Tsuneonella mangrovi: one gene and its partner. The protein of the gene in region 2 interacts with the protein of the main gene of each other region in a pairwise test. Links are inferred from orthologs where the notes say so. Each region holds a gene or a part of one and is shown on either strand. Other genes may lie near its edges.

Region 1 (3,591 bases), 690 kb from region 2 along the record:
GGCGCGGCCATGTAGATCGAGCTGTAGGTACCGATGAAGATACCCAGCGTGATCGCAGCGGCGAGGCCGAACAGGCTCGCCGGACCGAAGATCAGCAGCGGGATCAGCGCGATCAGCAGCGTCAGCGAAGTCATCACCGTGCGCGCCAGCGTCTCGTTGACCGACAGGTCAAGCAGCTCGGGCAGCGGCATCTTGCGATACTTCTTCAGGTTCTCGCGAATCCGGTCGTAAACCACGATCGTGTCGTTCAGCGAATAGCCGATGATCGTCAGGATCGCGGCGACGATATTGAGATCGAACTCGAGCTGGGTGAGCGCGAAAAATCCCAACGTCAGCGAGGTATCGTGGAACAGTGCAAACAGCGCCCCGACACCGAACTGCCATTCGAACCGGATCCAGATGTAGATCGAGATCGCGACCATCGCGAAGCCAAGCGCCATCAGCCCCTTGCTGAACAGCTCGCTCGAGACCTTGCCGGACACCGAATCGATCCCGTCGATGCGTATCTTCGGATGGTCCGCCTTGAGGGTGTCGACGATCTTGCTGGTCATCGTGTTGGCAAGATCGGGCTTCTGCTCGGAGCCGGCCGGCAGCTTCACGCGGATCGCCGCCTGGTTCGAACCGCCGTAGCTCTGGATGATCGGGTCGCCATAGCCGAGCGCGGAGATTTCCTTGCGCATCTTCGCCACCGGCACTTCCGGCTGGCCGACGAACGTCACGCGGATCATTTGCCCGCCGACGAAGTCGACCCCGAGGTTGAGGCCGTTGGTCAGCACCAGCGCCCAGCTGCCGGAGATCAGCAGCAGGCTGACGATGTAGAACGGCAACCGCCACTGGAGGAAGCCGATGTTGGTGTTGTCGGGGACGAGCTTGAGCAGTTTCATCGCGGTCTCTCCCCGATCAGATGTGGATTTCGCTGGGGCGATGGCGGCGCAGCCAGCCGGCGACCCACATGCGGGTGATGGTAACGGCGGTAAACACCGAGGTGATCACGCCGATCACGAGCACGACTGCGAAGCCCTTTACCGGACCCTGACCGAACAGGAACAGCAGCGTTGCGGCGATCACGTTGGTGATGTTGGCATCGTAGATCGCGCGGCTGGCTTCCTTGTAGCCGGTCTCGACTGCCTGCAGCACGCGCCTGCCGCGTCGTCGCTCCTCGCGTATTCGCTCGTTGATCAGCACGTTGGCATCGACCGCCGCACCGATGGTCAGCACGAACCCGGCAAGGCCCGGCAGCGTAAGCGTAGCGTTGAGCACTGCCATGACACCGAGGATCATCAGCACGTTCAGCACCAGCGCGCCGTCTGCATAGAACCCGAAACGGCCGTAAGTCACGAGCATGAACAGCAGGATCAGCCCGGTGCCCACGCCGAGCGCGATCAGGCCGCTGCGGATCGAATCCTTGCCCAGCTCCGGGTTGACCGTGCGCTGTTCGATCACCTTGAGATCGACCGGCAGCGCGCCCGAACGCAGCGCGATCGCCAACTCGTTGGCCGAATCGACCGTGAACCCGCCGGCAATCTGGGCCTGCCCGCCGCGGATCGGCTCGTTGATGTTCGGCGCCGACAACACCTTGCCGTCGAGGATGATCGCGAACGGCTTGTTGACGTTTTCGGTCGTCAGGCGGGCGAACTTGTCCGCCCCCTGCTGGTCGAAAGTGATGTTGACCACCGGTTCGTTGGTCTGCTGGTCGAAGCCCTGCTGCGCATTGGTCAGGTTGTCACCCTTGATCCCGCCGAGGCGGCGCACTGCGATGCTCTGCCCGGCGAACCGGCTGCTCGATGCATAAGGCAGGATCTCGCTGCCCGGAGGGGCCTTGCCCGCCGCCACGTCGGACGGCAGCGCGTTCATGTCGACCAGTTTGAATTCGAGTTTGGCGGTCTGGCCGATCAGCTTCTTGAGCGCTTCGGGGTTCTGTTGCCCCGGGGCCTGAACCACGATCCGGTCGGTGTCCTGGCGGATAATCGTCGGCTCGAGTGTGCCGATCGCGTTGATGCGGCGATCGATCACGTCCTTCGCGCTGTCCATCGCCTGGTCGAGCCCCTTGGCGAGGCTTTCCGGCGTCGGCGTGAGGACGATGCGGGTCTCGTCGACAACCGACAGCGTCCAGTCTCGGGTCAGCCCCGCGCCGTTGATCAGCGGGGTCAGCAGTTCGCGCGCCCGATCGACATCGGCCGGGCTGGAAACCATGAAGCTGAGCTTGTCATCCTTGGTCGAGATGTCGCCGATGCGGACCGCCGGGCTGGCCTGACGCAGCTTGGTGCGGACCGATTCCTCCATCGTCTCCAGCTTCTGGGTGACGATCTGATGCGGATCCGCTTCGAGCAGGATCTGGCTGCCCCCAGCGAGGTCGAGCCCGAGGTTGACCTTGGGGCTGGGCAGGCTGGCGGGCCACTGACCGCCCGAAAGCGAGACGATCGTCGGCAGCGATGCGACCGACACGAACAGCACAAGGCCCCAGAGCCACAGCTTCTTCCAGCGCGGAAAGTCGAGCATATCGCGTCTTCGCCCCGCGCTCAGTCGTTCGCCGCCGCGCCGCCCGGAGGCACCACGTCACCAATGGTGGACTTGACCACCTTGACCTTCACGCCCTGGGCGATTTCGACTTCGGCGTAGTGCTCATCGACCTTGACCACCTTGCCGATCAATCCCCCGGCGGTGACCACCTGGTCGCCCCGCTTGAGCCCGGCGACCTTTTCGCGATGTTCCTTCTGCTGGCGCATCTGCGGACGGATCAGCAGGAACCAGAAGATTGCGACCATGCCGACGATCGGCAACCAGCTCATCCATACAGGGGGGGCGGCGGCCGCGGAGGTAGCGGCAAGAAGATTGAGCATCGTTGTTTTGGCCTATCGAATTGTTGGCATCTCACCCGGTCAAGGGCGCAATATGGGAGCGATCGGCACGCCTGCAAGCAAGCAAACCGTCGATAGCGCGGCGCGCCTAGCAGCATTGCCGGGCAAGAGCAATCGAGCGGTCCGAAAGTGCGTGCGCAGCGCCTTGCCTTGGCTCAAGCTGCGCCCTATAGGCGCGCCTCCACTGGTACGGGACGTAGCGCAGTCTGGTAGCGCACCATACTGGGGGTGTGGGGGTCGCTGGTTCGAATCCAGTCGTCCCGACCAGTGGTAAATCATATACTTAAGCATGTTTCCGCTGGGATGGCTAGGTCCTCGTTGAAGATCTGAATCGCCACCATGTCGCCACGCTCCGAATTCTCCAGCTTCGAATCTTGAACGCTTTGAGCCGGCGTGGGGATTGAGGAGCGCTGTCATATGTCGCCGGGCACAGAGGCTGTCGAAAATTCACCGTGCCGTGAGCAGCAACTGGAGGCGAACCGGATCGCTGCACATGACCTATGGGACTTTCAAGTTGAGCGCCGCTTCGTCCAGATTGGACCGACAACCACCATCGCTAAAGCCACAGCCGTAGTGCGATCCGAGCCTCCTACAGTCGTCATCTGGCCACACATTCACAACCTAACGCTCATGGCCACTAACGGCGCGCGCGACAGCGATTTGCGTCGCGTGTTCGAGGCTCCGAGCACCCAAGGTGTATAAGGCATCAATGTGACGGGCCGGGTTCTGACCA
Region 2 (8,070 bases):
ACCGCGCGGGCCCGACGATTTGCGCCGCCTGATCGCCGCGCACAATGCGATGGAAGCACGCATCGTCGCGATGCTCGACGAAAAGGACGTGATGCTCGGCGCGATCGGGCACGACCTCAAGACACCGCTTGCTGCGCTGCGAGTGCGGATCGAATCGGTCGAGGACGAGGCCGAACGCGCCCGAATGGCTGCGGGGATCGAGGACATCACCCGTTCGCTCGACGACATTCTCTCACTGGCCCGTGTCGGCCGGGCAAGCGAGTCGCCCGAACGCACCGACCTGTCCGCGCTTGCCGCGGCCGTGGTCGAGGAGTTCGAGGACATGGGCGAGCCGGTCACACTGGCCGAAGGCAAGCGAGTGGTCGGGCCGGTCCACGTCACCTGGGCGCGGCGGGCGCTGCGCAACCTCGTGTCCAACGCGGTGCGCTACGGCGGCGGCGCGGAAGTTGCGGTTGTGCGAGACGGCAACGAGTCGGTGTTGCGCGTGACCGACGACGGCCCGGGCATCCCGCCCGAACGGATCGCCGCCATGCTCGAGCCGTTCACGCGCGGGGAAGCGAGCCGCAACCGCGAGACCGGCGGGGCGGGCCTCGGCCTTACGCTCGCCCGCGCGATCGCCGAGCAGCACGGCGGGCAACTTGTCCTGGCAAACAGACCGGAGGGCGGGCTGCAAGCGGAGTTGCGATTGCCAATCGGCTAACGCACCCGCTTACCGCTCCTTGGTGGCGGAAAACGTCAGCTCGGGGTTCTTTTCGGCCTGGTAGCTGACGTCCCACGGGCTCTTGGCCATGAATACCATGTCTCCGTCGCGGTCCTTGGCAAGGTTCGCGCGGTTGAAATCGGCAAATCCCTTGAGCGCCTCGGCGCTGCCCTTGAGCCAGCGCGCGGTGGCAAACGGGGCGGCTTCCAACATGGCCTCGACCTTATACTCCGCCGATAGCCGCGAAACCAGCACGTCGAGCTGCAACTGCCCAACCACACCCACAATCCACTGCCCGCCGATCTCCGGATAGAATACCTGGATCACGCCCTCTTCGGACAGGTCGTCTAGTGCCGTTCGCAATTGCTTGGTCTTGGTCGGATCCTTGAGTACCACGCGGCGCAGGATTTCGGGCGCGAAGTTGGGCAGGCCGGTAAAGCGCACCTGGTTCTTTTCGCTCAGTGTATCGCCCACCCGCAGCGTGCCGTGGTTGGGAATGCCGATAATGTCGCCTGCCTCGGCGGTATCGGCGATCTCACGGTCCTGCGCAAAAAACAGGATCGGCGAATGCACCGCGATCGGCTTGCCGAGCCCGCTCGGGGTCAGCTTCATGCCGCGTTTGAAGGTGCCCGAAACCTGCCGCATGAACGCAATCCGGTCGCGGTGGTTGGGGTCCATGTTGGCCTGGACCTTGAAAATGAACCCGGTCACTTCATCGCGCTCGGGGCTGATCTGCTCTTCGCCAGCGGGCTGCGGGCGCGGCGGCGGGGCGAACTTGGCGATCGCGTCGATCAGTTCGTCGACCCCGAAGTTCTTGAGCGCCGAGCCGAAATAGACCGGCGTCAGGTCACCGTTGCGATATGCTTCTAGATCGAATTCGGGATAGCCGATTTGCGCCAGTTCGACGTTCTCGGCCACTTCATCAGGCAGCGCCGGATCGGGATCGCGCTTGCCCAGGAATTCCTTGCTCGGTCCTTCGGGCCGCGCGACCGCGCCGCTCGCGAAATCGAGCACCCCTTGGAACTGGCCGCCCATCCCCACCGGATAGCCTTGCGGCGAGACATCAAGCGCGAGCATGTCGGCGATCTCGTCGAGCAGCTCGAACACCGGGCGCCCTTCGCGATCAACCTTGTTGACGAACGTGATGATCGGCACGCTCCGCAAGCGGCAGACCTCGAACAGCTTGCGGGTCTGCGGCTCGATGCCCTTCGCCGCGTCGATCACCATCACTGCGCTGTCGACCGCAGTCAGCGTGCGATAGGTGTCTTCGGAAAAGTCCTCGTGCCCCGGTGTATCGAGCAGGTTGAAGGTGATCCCGTCCTTCTCGAAGGTCATCACCGAACTCGTCACCGAAATGCCGCGCTGCTGCTCGATCTTCATCCAGTCCGAGCGCGCCCGGCGCGCCTGCCCACGCGCCTTGACCTCGCCCGCCAGGTGGATCGCGCCACCGGTCAGCAGCAGCTTCTCGGTCAGCGTGGTCTTGCCCGCGTCGGGGTGCGAAATGATCGCGAAAGTACGGCGATTGGAAGTCATCTGAAGATCGGGTGGGTCAGTCGCGCGCCACGCGGAAGCCGGCGAAATCCTGGCTCACCGGCATCAACTCGAGGCGGTTGATGTTGAGATGCAGCGGAAGTTCGGCGATCCAGCGGATGGTATTGGCAATGTCCTCGCCGGTCATTGGGTCGGCCCCGGAATAGAGCTTGTCCGAAGCTTCCTGGCTGCCCGTGCGCACCAGCGTGAACTCGGTCTCGACCATGCCCGGCTCGATGCTGGTCACGCGCACGCCGGTGCCGTGCAGGTCGGCGCGCAGCGCAAGGGTGAAGTGGTTCGCAAACGCCTTGCTTCCCGCATAGACATTGCCACCGGGGTAGATGTAGCTCCCGGCAACCGATCCGATCGCGATGATCGCGCCCTTGCGCGCAACCAGCGTGGGCAGCAGCTTGCGGGTCAGCACCACCATAGCGGTCACATTGGTGTCGATCATCACCTGCCAGTCGGCGAGGTCCGCCTCTTGTGCGGGCGACAGGCCCTTGGCCAGACCGGCGTTGTTCACCAACAGGTCTACGCCCGCGAACTCCGCAGGCAGTGCGGCAATCGCCGCGTCCATCGCTGCGCTGTCGCGCACATCAAATACCGCCGGGTGGACTTTGTCCGCACCGAGCTCCGCAACCAGCGCTTCGAGCCGCTCTTGGCGACGCCCCGTCGCAATGCAGCGCCAGCCGCTAGCAACCAATGCGCGCACAGTGGCTTCGCCGATACCGGCGGTTGCTCCGGTTACGAAGGCGGTTTTCATGCTCTCAACTCCGCACCGTGCTTGGCTGCTGCAGCGACGATCCTGTCCGAAATCGCCTTGATCTCAGCGTCGGTATAGGTCTTGTCGCTCGGCTGTAGCACCACTTCGACCGCAACCGACTTCCTGCCTTCGGGCACACCATTTCCGGCGAACACATCGAACACCCGGGTGGAAACGATGTTGGCCTTGTCGGCATTCTTGACCGTGCGTGCGAGATCGCCGGCTGACAGCGTGGCATCGACGAGGAACGCGAAGTCGCGCGTCACCGGCTGCAAAGCAGGCGGCGCGTAAGGCGTGCGGGCGAACCCGGCATTCTTGCGCTCGGGAATCGCATCGAGGAACAGCTCGACCGCCATTACCGGGCCATCGATATCGAACGCTTCGAGTGTCTTGGGATGAAGCGCGCCGAACCGGGCGAGCACGTTCTTCGGCCCCAGGCGCAAGGTTCCCGACTGGCCGGGATGGAACTGTCGCCCCGCTTCACCCATCACTTGCAGGTTCGCGACCGGCGCACCGGCAGCTTCGAGCAGGGCGAGCGCATCGGCCTTTGCGTCGAACGCATCGAAGGCGGCGGCCTTTCCGGTTGCCCAGCCGCGCTGGGTCTTCTCGCCGGCAAGCAGAACGCCGAGCGTTGCACGCTCATCGCTCGCCCCGCCTTCGCCCCGGAAATAGCGACGCCCGATCTCGAACAGGCGGGAACTGTCCACCCCGCGGGCGGCATTGCGTTTGGCGGCAGCGAGCAAACCGGGAATCAGCGACGGGCGCATTGCCTTCATGTCTTCGCTGATCGGGTTTTCGAGCACCCACAGCCCGCCGTTCCCGTCCACGAAATGGTCAGCATCGGCTTCCGGCAGGAACGACCACGTCACCGCTTCGGACAGCCCGCGCGCGGCAGCGGCGCGGCGCACCCTGCGTTCGCGTACCTGCTCCGGTGTGGCGGTCGGTCGCGCAACGCCATCGGCGCGCGGCAATGGTGCAGAGGCAATGTTGTCGAGTCCGTAGATGCGGACGACTTCCTCGACCAGGTCGGCGGAGCCTTCGATATCGTGGCGGCGCAATGGCACTTCGATGTGCCAGGTCATCTTGCCGTCGCCGAACTGGGTCCGCGTCGCGGTAAAGCCCAGCGCGGCAAGGATCGCCAGCTGCTCGTCTTCGGGCACGGCAACGCCGCCGATCCGTTCGACCAGCACCGGTTCGAAATCCAGTTTCTTCTTGTTCGATGGGGGAGAGCCCGCGCGGACGACCTCACTCGCTTCCCCACCACAGAACCGCACGATCATGTCGGTCAGCAGGTCCAGCCCCGGATCGAGGAAAGCGGGATCGACCCCCCGCTCGAACCGCGTGCGGGCATCGCTCGAAAGCCCCAGCGCGCGCCCGGTCTGCCCAATCCGCTCCGGATCGAAATAGGCGATCTCGAGCAGGACATCGGTGGTCGCCTCCGAGCAGCCCGAATGCTCGCCGCCCATGATGCCCGCGATATCGTGCACCCCCGCGTCGTCGGCGATCACGGTCATGCTATCGTCGAGCGTGTAAGTCTTCTCGTTGAGCGCCAGCACCTGCTCGCCCGGCTTCGCGCGTCGGGCCACGACCGCGCCGTTGAGCTTCGCCAGGTCGTAAGCGTGCGCCGGGCGACCAAATGCGAGCATCAGGTAGTTGGTGATGTCCACCAGCGCGCTGATCGGACGCTGCCCCGCAGCGATCAGGCGGCGCTGCATCCACTCAGGGCTGCTACCGTTCGTCACGCCACGGATCACCCGGCCATAGAACGCAGGACAGCCTTCAGAATCGTCGGTGCGGATTTCGACCGGGCATGGGAAAACCCCGGCAACCGGATCGACGCGATAAGGCTTGAACGTGCCCATTCCTGCCGCCGCCAGGTCGCGCGCGATGCCTTCCACGCCCATGCAATCGGGTCGGTTGGGGGTGATCGCGACATCGAACACCGGTGACGTGTTGTGATAGTCGGCAAAGCTGGTCCCGACCGGCGCATCCTCGGGCAGTTCGATGATCCCGTCGTGCTCGTCGCCCAGTTCGAGCTCGCGCACCGAGCACATCATGCCGTTCGATTCGACGCCGCGGATCGCGCTCTTCCTGAGTTCCATGCCATTGGCCGGGACCACCGCTCCGGGCAGGCCCAGCACGCCTTTCATCCCCGCACGGGCGTTTGGCGCGCCGCAGACGACCTGCAGCGGATCGCCATCTCCGATGCTGACCGTAAGCACTTGCAGCTTGTCGGCATCGGGATGCGGCGCGGCGGTCAGCACTTCGGCTACGCGGAAGCCCGCCAGCCGCTCGGCCGGATCTTCAAGCCCTTCGACCTCGAGCCCGATCGCGTTGAGCTTCGCAGCGATTTGCGCCGCATTCGCTTCGGTATCGAGGAACGTCTTCAGCCATTCGAGCGAGAACTTCATGCGCGCGCTCCCGAGTCCCTTGCCCCAACCCCACCCGAAAGCGTCGGCTGGTCGAATGGCGAGAAGCCGTAATGGTCGAGCCAGCGCTGGTCGCCGTCGAAGAACGCACGCAAATCGTCCATCGCATATTTGAGCATGGCAAGCCGGTCGACACCAACGCCGAACGCGAAGCCCTGCCACACGTCGGGATCGAGTCCGGCGAACTCGATCACCCGCCGATTGACGATCCCTGACCCCAGCAGTTCCATCCATCCGTGACCCGGCGCGTCGCCATCGCCGCCCAATACGCGGCGGCCGTTCACGTCCTGCCAGCCGACATCGACCTCCACCGATGGTTCGGTGAACGGGAAGTAGCTCGGGCGCAGCCGCAAAACGATGTCATCGCGCTCGAAGAACGCCTTGAGGAAGGTTTCGAGCGTCCACTTGAGGTGGCCAAGGTGAATGCCCTTGTCGACCACCAGCCCTTCGACCTGGTGGAACATCGGAGTATGCGTGGCGTCGCTGTCGCTGCGATAGACTCGACCGGGCGCGATAATCCGCAAAGGCGCGCCCTGCTCTACCATCGAGCGGATCTGCACCGGTGAGGTATGCGTGCGCAACAGCATCCGGTTTCCCTGTGCGTCGCGGTCGGGGAAATAGAAGGTGTCGTGCATCGCCCGCGCTGGATGGGATTCGTCCATGTTGAGCGCCGTGAAGTTGTGCCAGTCGTCCTCGATTTCAGGGCCGGTAGCGACCGAGAAGCCCATGTCGGCGAAGATTTCCGCCAGCTCGTCCATCACTTGGCTCACCGGGTGGATCGAACCGCGCGGTGCCTCGGGGGCAGGTAGTGTCAGGTCGAGCGTTTCATTCGCCAATTGCGCCTCGAGCGCGGCGGCGTCGAGCGCCGCCTTTCGCTCGGCAATCGCGTCGGAAACCTGCGCGCGGATGCCCTGGATCCGCGGGCCTTCGGATTGGCGCTGATCAGGGGTCATCTGCCCCAGAGTCTTCATCAGCAGGCTGACCCAGCCCTGCTTGCCAAGCGCGGCCACGCGCTGCGTCTCGAGCGCAGCGGCATCGCCCGCTTCGCGGATTGCGGCCAGAGTCTCGGCCAGTCGGGATTCGTCGGTATCGGTCATTGCGCAAGTGCCACTAGGGTTATGGCCGATAACTGGCAATGCCTGCCATTATTCGGCAGGTTCACCGCCTTCCGGCTGGTGAAGCACCTGCATTGGAGCTCCCGCGGCCGCAGCACGGGCGAGCGCCGCCGCACCAAGGATCGGATGGGGCAACGCGCGATAGGCGGTCGGCGCCATGTCCATGAAGCGGTGGAAGTCGCGAATGAAGTGCGCTTGGTCGAAATATTGCGTGTCCATCGTGTCGAGCCAATTGAGCGAAGGGTCGAGCATGAACTCGGCCAGGCTGCGCAAGAATCGCTGGCGGCGCAAAAGCAACTTTGGCGGAAAGCCGAACGCCTGGCGTGCGATACGCTCGACCGATCGCGGGGTAAGGCCCGTTCTGTCAGCAAGCGCGGCGACTGTCTGCACTTCGGGATCGACCAATGCGGCGTGGATCGCCAAAATCCGCTCCTCGTCTTGCGCAGGTCGCTCGAGCAACCCGAGCATTATGCTATCGATCCGATCGACTTCGGTGGCAAAATCCGGCTCGGCACCGAAAACTCCGCTTCCCAGCGGTCGAAACGCAGCGAACGCTTCATCTTCCAGCGCGTCGGTAAACCGGTCCGCACGATCGGCGGCAGCGCAGTTCGCGAATCGCGCCCAACCGAGCGGCAAAAACCCGATGCCCCAGTATCGCCCCGGCCCGATCCGGAACCGGGTGGCATGGCTGGTCGGGCCGGTCGCGACAAGCGCCCCGGTGTCTGACAGTTCGCCCGGACCGATCGATCCTGACATGCTGCCCCCGTCGCTAAAGCGAACGTTGGCCCATTCTGGATGGAGGTAATCCTCGACGATTCCTCCCTCGAGCGGGGCGACTTCGGTCAAATAGTAAGTCGTAACGTATGGGCGCAACCGCGCGTTCGGCAACGCGAAGCGCACCGCAACACTGTTGCTGCTTGGTCCCGTGCGATCGATTGGGCGACCCCTTGATTGACCCCGCACGTTTCATACAGGGAATGGCTTCGCAGGCGCAAGGAGGCTGGGGGGCTAATCCCGTTTGGGCTTATCGAGGGTCTGCGCGGGCGACCCCCACACCCGCTCGCGCTCCGCCATGAAAGCACCGAGCACAGGGTGCGGCAGGGCTGCATATTCGCTCGGCGTCATGTGCATGAATGCCCGAAATTCGCGCGTGAAGTGGGCGTGGTCGTGATAGTGTTCATCAATCGCAGCTTTCCAGCTGCCCTCTCCTGCCAACATAAATGCAGCCAAACTGCGCATGAATCTCTGCCTACGGAGCAGTAGCTTGGGCGGGAACCCGAAATGCTTGCGGCAAATTCTCTCAAGCGCACGAATGGAAATCCCGGCACGTTCGGCAATCTCGCCAACGCTGGAAACGTCCGTATCGACGATCGCGGCATGCACCGCACGAATGATGTCCGCTTCTGGCGTTGGCGTGTCGATCGAACGGAAGAATTCGATCAGCCGCGCGAATTCGGCTTCGTCGTCGGGCACATCGCCCATCACTTCGAGCAGCGGTGCGAATCGCGCGAAGGCCGGGTTCGTTTCACCGTC

Evidence for each region. Proteins that work in one complex are often made in the same cells at the same time.
Region 1: the proteins of pheT (region 2) and secD interact in binary tests that used the Escherichia coli proteins (3 or more experiments, as listed by UniProt). The link is inferred for Tsuneonella mangrovi from one-to-one orthologs.

The regions. Positions count from the first base shown.
Region 1 is NZ_CP022889.1:1,212,241-1,215,831, forward strand. Bases 201-3,029 are described here. They hold secD (protein translocase subunit SecD), read right to left. Parts: upstream 2,500-3,029; coding sequence 901-2,499; downstream 201-900. Other genes in these bases: secF (protein translocase subunit SecF), read right to left, coding at 201-884; yajC (preprotein translocase subunit YajC), read right to left, coding at 2,520-2,840. Outside these bases: more of secF, read right to left, coding at 1-200. UniProt on the Escherichia coli protein: Part of the Sec protein translocase complex. Interacts with the SecYEG preprotein conducting channel. SecDF uses the proton motive force (PMF) to complete protein translocation after the ATP-dependent function of SecA.
Region 2 is NZ_CP022889.1:1,901,636-1,909,705, reverse strand. The notes cover bases 2,698-5,804. They hold pheT (phenylalanine--tRNA ligase subunit beta), read right to left. Parts: upstream 5,405-5,804; coding sequence 2,990-5,404; downstream 2,698-2,989. Other genes in these bases: pheS (phenylalanine--tRNA ligase subunit alpha), read right to left, coding at 5,401-5,804; CJO11_RS09350 (SDR family NAD(P)-dependent oxidoreductase), read right to left, coding at 2,698-2,993. Outside these bases: CJO11_RS09360 (sensor histidine kinase), read left to right, coding at 1-700; CJO11_RS09355 (peptide chain release factor 3), read right to left, coding at 710-2,233; more of CJO11_RS09350, read right to left, coding at 2,250-2,697; more of pheS, read right to left, coding at 5,805-6,519; CJO11_RS09335 (helix-turn-helix domain-containing protein), read right to left, coding at 6,568-7,410; CJO11_RS09330 (helix-turn-helix domain-containing protein), read right to left, coding at 7,546-8,070.